DNA from 3 places in the Pseudomonas sp. ADAK2 TE3594 genome. Region 2 is predicted to be linked to each of the others. Evidence: predicted binding sites of a transcription regulator. Region 2 holds the regulator's gene; each other region holds the start of a gene.
What was found. Region 2 encodes sigma-54, which starts transcription at its own class of promoters, with help from an activator protein. Its sites were predicted from a motif close to ANTGGCATNNANNTTGCTNT; they were not measured.
Positions count from the first base shown of each region.

Region 1: AB7M22_RS22455 (pilin) is a predicted target of sigma-54. The motif match lies at 1,565-1,584, and genes of this name have one in related genera.
Region 3: nirB (nitrite reductase large subunit NirB) is a predicted target of sigma-54. The motif match lies at 1,692-1,711, and genes of this name have one in related genera.

Region 1 covers NZ_JBRJGV010000001.1:5,021,532-5,025,740, reverse strand. Annotated here, with positions in the region: gene pilB (type IV-A pilus assembly ATPase PilB) at 1-1,404, opposite strand, end outside; gene AB7M22_RS22455 (pilin) at 1,631-2,044, shown strand; gene AB7M22_RS22450 (BON domain-containing protein) at 2,365-2,721, shown strand; gene AB7M22_RS22445 (DUF2845 domain-containing protein) at 2,997-3,293, opposite strand; gene AB7M22_RS22440 (DUF748 domain-containing protein) at 3,293-4,209, opposite strand, start outside.
Region 2 covers NZ_JBRJGV010000001.1:185,722-189,930, forward strand. Annotated here, with positions in the region: gene rapZ (RNase adapter RapZ) at 1-519, opposite strand, end outside; gene ptsN (PTS IIA-like nitrogen regulatory protein PtsN) at 522-986, opposite strand; gene hpf (ribosome hibernation-promoting factor, HPF/YfiA family) at 999-1,307, opposite strand; gene AB7M22_RS00790 (RNA polymerase factor sigma-54) at 1,382-2,875, opposite strand; gene lptB (LPS export ABC transporter ATP-binding protein) at 3,060-3,785, opposite strand; gene lptA (lipopolysaccharide transport periplasmic protein LptA) at 3,785-4,209, opposite strand, start outside.
Region 3 covers NZ_JBRJGV010000001.1:2,818,864-2,823,072, reverse strand. Annotated here, with positions in the region: gene AB7M22_RS12760 (SCO family protein) at 1-326, opposite strand, end outside; gene AB7M22_RS12755 (DUF6124 family protein) at 607-966, opposite strand; gene nirB (nitrite reductase large subunit NirB) at 1,921-4,209, shown strand, end outside.

The DNA.
Region 1 (4,209 bases), 4.8 Mb from region 2:
AATCTCGATGGGTTTTTTGCAATGACTGCACAGTTTGCGCGCCAGGCGCTGGGCGATGATCAGGCTGACCGAGGTCGCGATGTTGAACCCCTGAATCCCCATGTTGTGCAAGCGGGTCAGGGTTTGCGCGGCGCTGTTGGTGTGCAGGGTGGAAAGCACCATGTGCCCGGTCTGGGCGGCCTTGATGGCGATTTCGGCGGTTTCGAGGTCGCGGATTTCACCGACCATGATCACGTCCGGGTCCTGACGCAGAAACGAGCGCAGCGCCTGGGCGAAATCCAGTCCTTGCCTGGGATTGACGTTGACCTGGTTGATGCCTTCGATGTTGATTTCTACCGGGTCTTCGGCAGTGGAAATATTGATGTCGACGGTGTTGAGGATGTTCAGCCCGGTATAGAGCGATACGGTCTTGCCCGAGCCGGTGGGGCCGGTCACCAGGATCATTCCCTGTGGCTGCTTTAGGGCTGCCATGTACAGGTCTTTCTGGTCGGGTTCGTAGCCGAGGGCATCGATGCCCATTTGGGCGCTGGACGGGTCGAGGATCCGGATCACCACCTTCTCGCCCCAGAGGGTTGGCAGGATGTTGACCCGGAAATCGATGGACTTGCTTTTGGACAGGCGCATCTTGATTCGCCCGTCCTGGGGTTTGCGCCGTTCGGAGATGTCGAGACTGGCCATGACCTTCAGCCGCGAAGCAATGCGGTTGGCCAGTTGTGTCGGCGGCCTGGCGACCTCCCGCAGCATGCCATCGGTGCGCATCCGCACGCGGTAGATTTTTTCATAGGGCTCGAAATGCAGGTCGGAAGAACCACTCTTGATCGCGTCGAGCAGCATCTTGTGGACGAAGCGCACCACCGGCGCGTCATCGGCGTCTTGCCCCACGAGGACGTCTTGTTTCTGCTCATCGACCGACTCGATGTCCAGCCCGTCGAGGTCGACATCGGCCATGTCTTCCAGGCCGGTGGAGTGGTTGTCGAAGAATTTTTCGATGGCGTCGCTGAGCTTGTCTTCCTCCACCAGAATGGCTTCGGTGCTCAGCCCGGTGCTGAACTGAATGTCGTTGATGGCTTGATGATTGGTCGGGTCGCAAATCCCCACGAACAGCTTGTTACCACGCCGCCAGAGGGGCAGGGCGTGATGCTGACGGATCAACTTCTCGCTGACCAGCCCTCGAGGTTGGGTGTCCTTGTCCAGGCAATTGAGGTCCAGCAAGGCCATACCGAAGTGCTCCGAGGCCACTTCGGCGACTTGCCAGCTCTTCAGTAGTTTGTTTTGCACCAGATAGCTGACCAGCGAGATTCGATTGCGCTGGGCTTGCTGATACGCCTCTTGCGCACTTTGGTCAGTGATCAGCTCGGCCAGCACCAATTGCTTGGCCAGACCGCTAAGGGCAATGTCATTCATTGGGATACCGACGTCAGACAGTTAATGACTTATAGCCTAGTCAAGCAGTGGAACCAAACCAGCCGGGGTTAGGTGACAAAAAGTGTCAGATAGTGCGGATCCTTGGAGCAGGAAAGGTCTTTAGCGCGATCTCGCGCCCCGCAGGCAGGGGCGCGCGCGGCTTGGCATGACCTGTGCTGTGCCTTGTTCAGATCATGAGATTTCGACTCATGCATGGAGCCTGTCTATGAAAAATCAAAATGGTTTTACTCTGATCGAGCTGCTGATCGTGGTTGCGATCATCGGGATTCTGGCGACGTTTGCGTTGCCGCAGTATTCGAAATACCAATCACGGGCGAAGGTCACCGCTGCGGTTGCAGAAATCTCGGCACTGAAGGTGCCTTTCGAAGACGTTATTAATCAAGGCACCGATATTGCCGCCCCCGCCGGGATCGGCGCGACGACCCCCACGGGTAATTGCACGATTACAGCGACAGGTACCGCCTCTACCGGTGTGGGCAGTATTGGTTGCACGATTCTCAACGCACCGGGGCCGGTGCTCGGCAAAACCGTTACGCTTTCGCGTACCCTCGCCGGTGGCTGGACTTGCGCTACGACGGCTCTACAAGAGTACGCACCTAAAGGCTGCACCGGTACCTGATCCATATCACCCGGCATAAACAATGCCCCGCTTCTCACGACGCGGGGCATTTTTTTGTTGGTCATTTGGGGGCGATTTGGATGATCACGAAAACCCCCGACAATTCATGGCCTTAGGCCTGCGCTAAAACCCGCAAGTTGCATGTAGATAATGTCGCAGTCATGCAATTTGCATGATTTCGAAAATCACAGTTTTGTCTAACTTATTGATTTATATCTATTTATTTTTAATCTGACAGTTGGCACAGCGTTCGCACTCTCTCTAGTAACCCTGCTGACAAGACACGCAGCAGACTTTCCAGAAATACAGGAGTTACTCGTATGAAGAAGTTCGCTATCGCTGCCGCTACTGCTACCGCGTTGACCCTGACCATGGCCAACGCTGCATTCGCACAGACCACCCAAGTGACTCAGGCACCCATGATGCTGGCCGCCGGTGAAGTCACTGAAGCGAAAGAGGATGTTTCCGATACCTGGATCACAACCAAAGTCAAAGCAGACCTGGTAACCGAAAAAGGCATCCCAGGCACCGACATCAAAGTCGAAACCAACAAAGGCGTTGTTTCCCTGTCTTCCATGAGCGTTCTGACAGACGCTCAGAAAACAACCGCCGTGGCTATCGCCAAGAAAATCAAAGGCGTCAAAGCGGTATCCGCTGACGGCCTGAAGTCCGAGTAAGACAAGGCTTCTCGCCTGGACCGGGAGAAGGTGCGGTAGACGGGCCGAGTCATACGTCTGCCGCTACTTGAGAGTTCATGCGAAGGCCACAAGGACGTGGCCATTACAGGCCCCGGCATTCGTGTCGGGGCCTGTTCTATTTGCAGCAACGCATCACTTGTAGGAGCGAGGCTTGCCCGCGAAGAACGATTACGCGGTATCCCTGATGGACCGAGGCGGCTGGTTCGCCGGCAAGCCTGGCTCCTACATTAGGGAAGTGGGGCAAGCTCGATTGTTCAATTCCCACGCTTGCTGGTGATTCGAACCAACCGGTTGCCTTCAAAGCGCAGGTACTGGTACATCCCGCTGTTGGGGCCGTAGGTCCATTCCTCGACCTGAAACTCTTCCCGCCGATTGGCGCTGCGTTTGTAGCCCAACAAATCGCGGGCAACGGGCTCTCCGCATTTTTGCAGCACTTCGCCGGACCTGTCCCCGACGCTGATCAATTGACTGCCGCAACGCAAGGTATCGGCCGCCGCTGCCTGGCCGGCAACCAGCAACAGCGCCAGGCTCAGAAGCCAACGTGCGCCCATCACTCGGCATCCAGATGCATGGGCGTGACAACGCGGCCATCGCTTTCTGCCTCACCGAGGCTGGCATCGATGAAGTACACGCGGTCATCGGCCAATTGACCCTTGTCCACCAGATAATCCTTGATGCTGCTGGCCCGTTCTTGCCCCAGTTGACGCAACAGCACCTCGCTGGAACTCCAGAAGCCAATCACGTCTTCACGCATTTTTTTACTGCGTTCTTCCTTGCCCAAGTCCTTCCATTCGGCGGGCGGCTGGGTCTTCAGGCGTGTGCGGTAGATCCCTTCGAGCAGCGGGCCTTTCTCGCTGTCCGGCACTTGCAGTAATGAGGCCTGGGCCGGCACCTTGTCACCGCGACGCTGGAGCATTTTGTAGTAGTTGTACTGGTATTCCCGCTCCAGGCGTTGCTCGGCAATCAGCGGGCCATCGCTGCTCTTGGCGGCGGTGCCTTCGATTTCCAGGCGCAGGGCCGGACGCTCCTTGAGCGCCTGGGACAATTTGACCAGCGCCGCTTCGGCGTCTTTGCTCAGGTCACTTGAACCCGGTGCGAATGCCACGGTGCCCAAGTCTTCCGAACCACCGCCACTGACCAGGCCGCCAATCATTTTGAATGGCGCTGCGGCCGCTTTCACAATCAGGTTGCGCAGGGTCTGCCAGATAATCGGCATGACACTGAACTGCGGGTTGTTCAGGTCGCCGCTCACTGGCAGCTCGATGGAAATCTTGCCGTCGACATCCTTGAGCAAGGCAATCGCCAATTTCAGTGGCAGGCTCACCGCGTCCGGGCTGTCGACCTTTTCACCCAGTTGCAACTGCTCGACCACCACTTTGTTTTCGGCCAGGAGCTGGCCGTTGGTGATCTTGTAATGCAGGTCGAGATTGAGTCGGCCCTTGCGGATACGGTAACCGGCGAACTTGC
Region 2 (4,209 bases):
CCCGAAAGATTCCACCAGGAACGCAGTGCCCGGTTCCGGTTGATTCAGCAGGCGCAACTTGATGGTATCGCGTAGCTGATACAGGTTCAGATTGGTGGTATTGACCTTGAGGTCGGCCAGATCGGCAATCGGCCCCAGCAGATTGGTTTCGTCCTCTATCGCCTCCGCCAGCGAGCGATTTGCGCTGCTCAGCGGGTGACGACGGCGAGTTTCCGAAAAGCGTTTGAGCAAGGTTTCTTCGTCAGCGTCCAGGTACAGCACATCGCACTGGATATGCCGGCTGCGGACCTCTTCCAGCAATTCGGGGAACCGTGACAGGTGGCTCGGCAGGTTGCGTGCATCGATGGATACGGCCACCAGCGGTTGTGCCAGTTCGGTGTGAATCAGCGCGCGTTCGGCCAGTTCCGGCAGCAAGCCGGCAGGCAGGTTGTCGATGCAGTAGTAGCCGTTGTCCTCGAGCACATCGAGGGCGGTACTTTTACCTGAGCCGGAGCGGCCACTGACGATGATCAGGCGCATGATTAGTGACCGTTCTGCTCGTCCAGGACAACCTGATACAACGCTTCGTTGCTCGGGGCGCTGCGCAGTTTTTCACGCACCTCCTTGCGATCCAGCATGCTGGCGATCTGGCGGAGCAATTCCAGGTGTGCATCGGTGGCGGCTTCCGGGACCAGCAGTACAAACAGCAGGTCAACCGGCGCACCGTCGATGGCGTCGAAATCGATGGGTGCATCCAGGTGCATCAAGGCACTGATGGGCGATTCGCAGCCCTTGAGACGGCAGTGGGGGATGGCGATGCCGTTGCCAAAACCGGTGGAGCCGAGTTTTTCACGGGCGACCAGACTCTCGAAGACATCCTGCATGGCCAGATCCGGCACTTCGCGATGGATGAGGTTGGCAATTTGCTCGAGGGCTTTCTTTTTACTGCCGCCCGGCACGTTCACCAGGGAACGGCCGGGGGTCAGGATGCTTTCAAGTCGGATCATGGGTTGGGAGTGTTAACGACCGGTCGCGCCCTGGAGGAGGCTCTGGGTCTTTTCCTTATGCTTTTTGAGTTGTTTATCCAGCTTGTCGGTCAGTGCGTCGATCGCTGCGTACATATCGGTATGTTCCGCATTAGCGACCACTTCATTGCCGGGAATATGCAGCGTGGCTTCGATTTTCTGCTTGAGCTTCTCGACCGTCATCGTGACCTGCACGTTGGTGATCTTGTCGAAATGCCTCTCTAATCGTTCGAGTTTTTCGCCGATGTAGGTGCGAAGAGGTTCGGTCACTTCCAGTTGGTGTCCACTGATGTTGACTTGCATACAGCTTCTCCTTCGTTGCCAGTGCATAAAGCGGTAGATCAGATGATCTACCACTGGAACGCTGTGGCGTGGCTCTACATCAACCGCTTGCGTTCGCTCGAAGGCGCGATCCCGAGGGATTCGCGGTACTTGGCGACGGTGCGGCGAGCCACCTGAATGCCTTGTGCCTCCAGTAAACCAGCGATCTTGCTGTCACTCAACGGCTTTTTCTGATTTTCCGCGGCAACCAGTTTTTTGATGATCGCGCGGATCGCCGTGGACGAGCATTCACCGCCTTCTGAGGTACTGACGTGGCTGGAAAAAAAGTATTTCAGTTCATAGATGCCCCGCGGGGTATGCATGAATTTTTGCGTGGTCACCCGTGAAATCGTCGATTCATGCATGCCCACCGCTTCGGCGATGTCGTGCAGCACCAACGGCTTCATGGCTTCGTCACCGTATTCAAGAAAGCCGCGTTGATGCTCGACGATCTGGGTGGCGACTTTCATCAGGGTTTCATTGCGGCTTTGCAGGCTCTTGATGAACCAGCGAGCTTCCTGCAACTGATTACGCATGAAGGTGTTATCAGCGCTGGTATCGGCGCGACGCACGAAACCGGCGTATTGGGCGTTGACACGCAGGCGTGGCACCGATTCCTGATTCAACTCCACCAGCCAGCGCTCGTTGTCCTTGCGCACAATCACATCGGGAACGACGTATTCGGCTTCGGTGGACTCGATTTGTGAGCCTGGGCGCGGGTTGAGGCTCTGGACCAATTCGATGACCTGACGCAGTTCATCTTCCTTGAGCTTCATGCGACGCATCAGTTGGCTGTAGTCGCGGCTGCCGAGCAAGTCGATGTAATCGGTGACCAGGCGCTTGGCCTCGGCCAGCCAAGGGGTCTTGGCGGGCAGCTGGCGCAGTTGCAGCAGCAGGCATTCACCGAGGTTGCGGGCGCCGATGCCTGCGGGTTCGAACTGCTGGATGCGGTGCAGGACGGCTTCGATTTCGTCCAGTTCGATGTCCAGTTCCGGGTCGAACGCCTCGAGGATTTCCTCAAGGGTTTCGTCCAGGTAGCCCTGATTATTGATGCAGTCGATCAGGGTCACGGCGATCAGGCGATCGGTGTCGGACATCGGTGCCAGGTTCAGTTGCCAGAGCAAATGGCTTTGCAGGCTTTCACCGACGGATGTGCGGGTGGTGAAATCCCACTCGTCGTCATCGTTGCTCGGCAGGCTGCTGGCGCTGGTCTGGTAGACGTCTTCCCAGGCAGTATCGACGGGCAATTCGTTGGGAATGCGCTCATTCCAGTCGCCTTCCTCGAGGTTGTCCACCGTTGGGGCGGTTTCCTGGTAGGAGGGTTCCTGAATGTCGGCGTTGGGTTTCTGTTCGGCGCTATCGGCCAAGGGGTCGGCGTTATCGAAGTCGTCGCCTTCTTCCTGGCGTTCGAGCATCGGATTGGACTCCAGGGCCTCCTGGATTTCCTGTTGCAGGTCCAGGGTCGACAATTGGAGCAGGCGGATGGCCTGTTGCAGCTGCGGTGTCATCGTCAGCTGCTGGCCCATTCTCAAGACTAGCGATGGTTTCATGGCAGGGGCTTAACACCTTATTCGCCGGCGCACATGCGCCATCCACTACAGGGCGCCGAAGCGCCAAACATAAGCAAATTATATGCCTGAAACTGAAGTGTTTGCCTAGAGCGCTGTAACAATAAAAACTTATTGATTTTTTATTGAAGTGCGCGCGCTCTCGGCGACCCGGGCACCTCAGTGCTTACAGGCGGAACTCATGACCCAGATACACTTCCTTGACCAGCTCATTGGCCAGGATGGTGGCGGAGTCACCTTCAGCGATCAGTTGGCCGTCGTTGACGATGTAGGCGGTTTCGCAGATATCTAGGGTTTCGCGGACGTTGTGGTCCGTGATCAGCACACCAATGCCTTTGGCCTTGAGGTGATGAATGATCTGCTTGATGTCGCCCACCGAAATCGGGTCCACACCGGCGAAGGGTTCGTCGAGGAGGATGAATTTCGGATTGGTGGCCAGTGCCCGGGCGATTTCCACGCGGCGGCGTTCACCACCGGACAGGCTCATGCCGAGGTTGTCGCGGATGTGGTGGATGTGAAATTCCTGCAGCAGGCTTTCCAGCTCTTTGCGACGACCGGCCTTGTCGAGTTCCTTGCGTGTCTCGAGGATGGCCATGATGTTGTCGGCCACCGACAGTTTGCGGAAGATCGACGCTTCTTGCGGAAGATAGCCGATACCCGCCTTCGCACGACCGTGCATCGGCTGGTGGCTGACATCCAGGTCGTCGATCAGTACGCGACCCTGATCGGCCTGTACCAGGCCGACAATCATGTAGAAACAGGTGGTTTTACCGGCGCCGTTAGGGCCAAGCAGGCCGACGATCTGACCGCTGTCGATGGACAGGCTGACGTCGCGCACGACCTGACGGCTCTTGTAGCTCTTGGCCAGATGCTGAGCTTTCAGAGTTGCCATTACTGGGCCTTTTGCTCGTCGGTTTTCTTCTTCGGCTGGATCACCATGTCGATGCGAGGACGTGTCTCGGTGACCTTGTTACCCGTGGCGCGACCGGCGCTCGCAAGCTTTTTCACCGTGTCGTAGACGATTTTCTCGCCTTGGGTGGTGTTGTTGTCTTTGTCGACGACTTTTGCCTTGTCGATCAGCACGACGCGGTTTTGTGCGGCGTGGTACTGGATGGTCACCCCCCAGCCCTGAACAGGCTTGGTGTCGCCAGCGGTCTGCAGTTGCTCAAAGTAGGCGAGGTTGCCCACCGAAGTCACCACGTCAATGTCGCCGGTAGGTGTGCGGGTGATGGTCACGGTGTTGCCTTTAACGATCATCGAGCCCTGGGTGATGATCACATCACCTTTATAGGTGGCAACGCCATTCTTGTCGTCCA
Region 3 (4,209 bases), 2.6 Mb from region 2:
AGGGTGATGAAGATCACTTGCAGGCGTTCGCCATCGCGGCCCATCAGTTTTTTCGCCTGTGCCGCACGGGCCAGCGTCGTTGGGCAAACAGCCGGACATTGGGTGAAACCGAAAAAAACCATCGGCATCAGGCCCCGATAGCTGCCCAGCATCCGGGTTTCGCCTTGGGCGTCCTTGAGTTTGAAGGTGCGCCCCATGATCTTGTCGCTGAGGTCCTTGCCGTACTTGAACGACAGCTTGCTGCTGTCATCGCAGCCGGCGAGCAGGCCAAGGCTCAACAGGCTCATGCCTTGCAGGACCGTGCGACGGGTATACAACGTACTCATGGAAAAAAGCATCCTGTGTAGCGACCGGGAATCTACAGTGGCTGATCAATCAGACGAAAAAAAGCGCACGGATGTTAACAAACTGTTGCGCCATGGCGCTCAATCGATGGCCCGCCGGTCATGCGCCAAAAGGTCGCGGCCTCGGGATACTCTACTGGGAACAAACACCGAGAAACCTGTGGCGAGGGAGCTTGCTCCCGCTGGGTCGCGCAGCGGCCCCCAAAAAAAGGATCACTGCACAACCCCGCGTCAGCAACTCACTCACCACAACAGCCCATACCTACTCAGGCGTATTAATGTGATCCAGCACCCGGTTCGCGGTGATCTCCGCCACCATGATGCTGTTGGAAATGCCCAGCAGGGCGTGACGCGACTCACCCTCCAGATGATCCACCAACTGATGGACCATCACATCGACCGAGGCCAGCGTCTCGACCAAAAAAACCGCCAGGGTTTCGGTAGTCGCCTCTGGGGCCACGGAAAACAGCTTGCTGGGTTTACGCGCGGTGGCTTTGATGTCGGCAATCGTATTGAGGTGATAATCGAGGGCCCGTTCGGCGGCCTCGTTGAGTTTTTTTGAATTGGGTTCGTAGGGGGATATCGGATCGGTGTCCGGTGGGTTGGGCGTAACTTTGAACATAAGCTGGCTTCTCTGATTGGGTGCCAACCCTCCTGCTGCTAAACGAGAGGGAGGCAGCTGTACGCAGGTTAGCAGACCGGGGAAGCTAGCAAAGCCGGCGCGCCCGAAGGCGCCCTGCGCACAGCCACCATCGAGCGAAGGCGTGGATCTGCCTAACTGATGAGCTTGTGCAACTCTCTAAATATCCAACCGGGCGACTAAACCCGACCACTGATGGGCAGTGGCACGGAAACAATAGAGGCCAGGGGCAAGGCGCACAAGCCGGCGGATTCTGGCGTAAGCGTAGGCAACGGCGCAAGATCTTGTAGCTTTCAGGAAGTAACCTTCGGGGCTTTTAAACACGCGTATTCCGGCAATGTTGAGAAAACCTGTGGGAGCGAGCCTGCTCGCGATGACGGCGGAACATTCAGCATCAATATTGACTGATCCACCGCTATCGCGAGCAGGCTCGCTCCCACAGGGATTCGCGCTTAACTGACTGGCATTGCTTGCGGGACTAAGCCCAAATAGAACGTAGCCGCATGCACTTTTACAGAGCCATGCCTGACAGCGTGCACCAGTGCGAAGCGGTTTCCTGAGCTATTCCTTCCTACCACTCCAACGTCCGTCCACCCGCTCGCAGGGGCCTGCAAAGTTGGCTCGCGCCCGATGAGACCTGCGTGGGCCGGTGTCTTTATCACATTTTCCCATCGTTCAGAGATCGGTTTTCCAGAACTGAACCGCGGACTGGCACAAAGGCTGCATTGTTCCCCTCAGGTCCATCGAAAACAGATGGGCAGCCCACTCGATCAACGAAGATCGACTGGCCGAGCAGGTCGTGGGCAACATCGGTGGATCCGGCGAAGGCGCCAGGTCGAACACCGCGAAGAACAGGCAAAGACGCCTGAAACCGAGAGGTTTCAGGCGTTTTTTTTTGCTTTTTTAACCGTGATTGGCTTTGGCTGGGTGCTTACTATGAATTCCAATGTTGCCGCGTTGAACAAACTGCAAACACTGATCGTGATCGGCAATGGCATGGTCGGACATCATTGTGTCGAGCAGCTCATCGAGCGCGGCGCCCTTGACCACTATCGCCTGCATGTCTTCAGCGAAGAGCCGATGCGCGCCTACGACCGGGTGCATCTGTCGGAGTATTTCGGTGGTCGCGATGCCGAGTCACTGGCCCTGGGCGAAGCCTCTCTGTATCAGACGCCGGGCGTCACTCTGCATTTGGGCGTGCCGGTGCTGGAAATCGACCGAGCGCGACGTCAGGTGATCACCGCACAAGGTTGCGTCGCTTACGACAAACTGGTTCTGGCCACCGGGTCTTATCCCTTCGTGCCGCCTATTGAAGGTGCGGAAGGTGACTCGCGCCTGGTCTATCGCACTCTGGAAGACCTCGACGCGATTCGTGCCGCGGCAGCCAATGCCCGGCGTGGCGTGGTGGTCGGTGGTGGCCTGCTCGGTCTGGAAGCCGCCAACGCCCTGAAAAGCCTGGGCCTGGAAGCGCATGTGGTGGAATTTGCCCCGCGCCTGATGCCGGTGCAGTTGGACGAGCAGGGTGGCCTGGCGCTGAAGGCGCAAATCGAGCGGCTCGGTGTTGGCGTGCATCTGTCGCGTGGCACGCAGTCGATCAGTGCCGGCGAGCAGTACCGCTACCGGATGAATTTTGCCAATGACGAATTCCTCGAAGCCGACCTGATCGTGTTCTCTGCCGGCATCCGCGCGCAAGACGCGCTGGCCCGCCAATGTGCGCTGGACATCGGTCCGCGTGGCGGCGTGGTGATTGACGATCAGTGCCTGACCAGCGATCCGAATATCTACGCCATCGGCGAGTGTGCCGCCTGGAACGGCAGCCTCTTCGGTCTGGTAGCCCCCGGTTATCAAATGGCACGTGGCGTCGCGACGCTGCTGTGCAATCAAGTGGCGGAGCCGTTCCAGGGCGCCGACATGTCGACCAAGCTCAAACTGCTCGGCGTCGATGTCGGCTCCATCGGCGATGCTCATGCCCAGACGCCGGGGGCGCGCAGCTATCAGTTCATCGATGAAGCGACGGCCAGTTACCGTCGCCTGGTAGTGGATGCCGACAGCAAACGCGTACTCGGCGCGGTGTTGGTCGGCGACAACAGCTATTACGACACCCTGCTGCAATACATGCAGAACGGCATTGCCTTGCCGTCGGAACCCGCCAGCCTGATTCTGCCATCGTCCACCGGCGCGCCAACCCTGGGCCCGGGCGCGCTGCCCGAGTCGGCGACCGTTTGCTCGTGCCATAACGTCACCAAGGGCTCGATCTGCTCGGCCATCGACGGTGGCTGCACCGACCTGGGCCTGCTCAAGTCGCAGACCAAGGCTTGCACCGGTTGCGGCGGTTGCGCAGGGCTGCTCAAGCAAGTGTTCGAGCATGAGTTGATTGCCCGTGGCGTCAGTGTCGACAAGAGCCTGTGCGAACACTTCGCCTACACCCGTCAGGAGCTTTATGCGCTGGTGCGGGTAGAAGGGGTGATCACTTTCGAAGAGCTGCTGGCTAAACACGGCCGTGGTCACACTGGTTGCGACGTGTGTAAACCGGCGGTGGGCTCGATTCTCGCTTCGTGCTGGAACCAGCCGATCATGGACGCCTCGCTGGTGCCGTTGCAGGACACCAACGACACCTTCATGGCTAACATGCAGAAAAACGGCACCTATTCGGTGGTGCCGCGCATTGCCGGGGGCGAGATCACAGCCGACAAGCTGATTGCGATTGGCGTGGTGGCGAAGAAATACGACCTCTACACCAAAATCACCGGCGGCCAGCGGATCGACTTGTTCGGCGCGCAGTTGCATCAGTTGCCGGACATTTGGTCCGAGCTGATTGAGGCCGGTTTCGAAACCGGGCACGCCTACGGCAAATCGACGCGCACGGTGAAGTCTTGCGTGGGCAGCACCTGGTGTCGTTACGGCGTGCAGGACAGCGTGAAAATGGCCCTGACCCTCGAGGATCGCTACAAAGGCCTGCGCTCGCCGCACAAGCTCAAGTTCGCGGTCTCCGGCTGCACCCGTGAATGTGCCGAGGCGCAGAGCAAAGACGTGGGCGTGATCGCCACGGAGAACGGCTGGAACCTCTATGTCGCCGGTAACGGCGGCATGCGCCCACGCCACGCCGAGCTGTTCGCCACCGACCTGGACGATGAAACCCTGATCCGTTACATCGACCGCTTCCTGATGTTCTACATCCGTACCGCCGACAAATTGCAGCGCACCTCGGTCTGGCGCGAAAGCCTG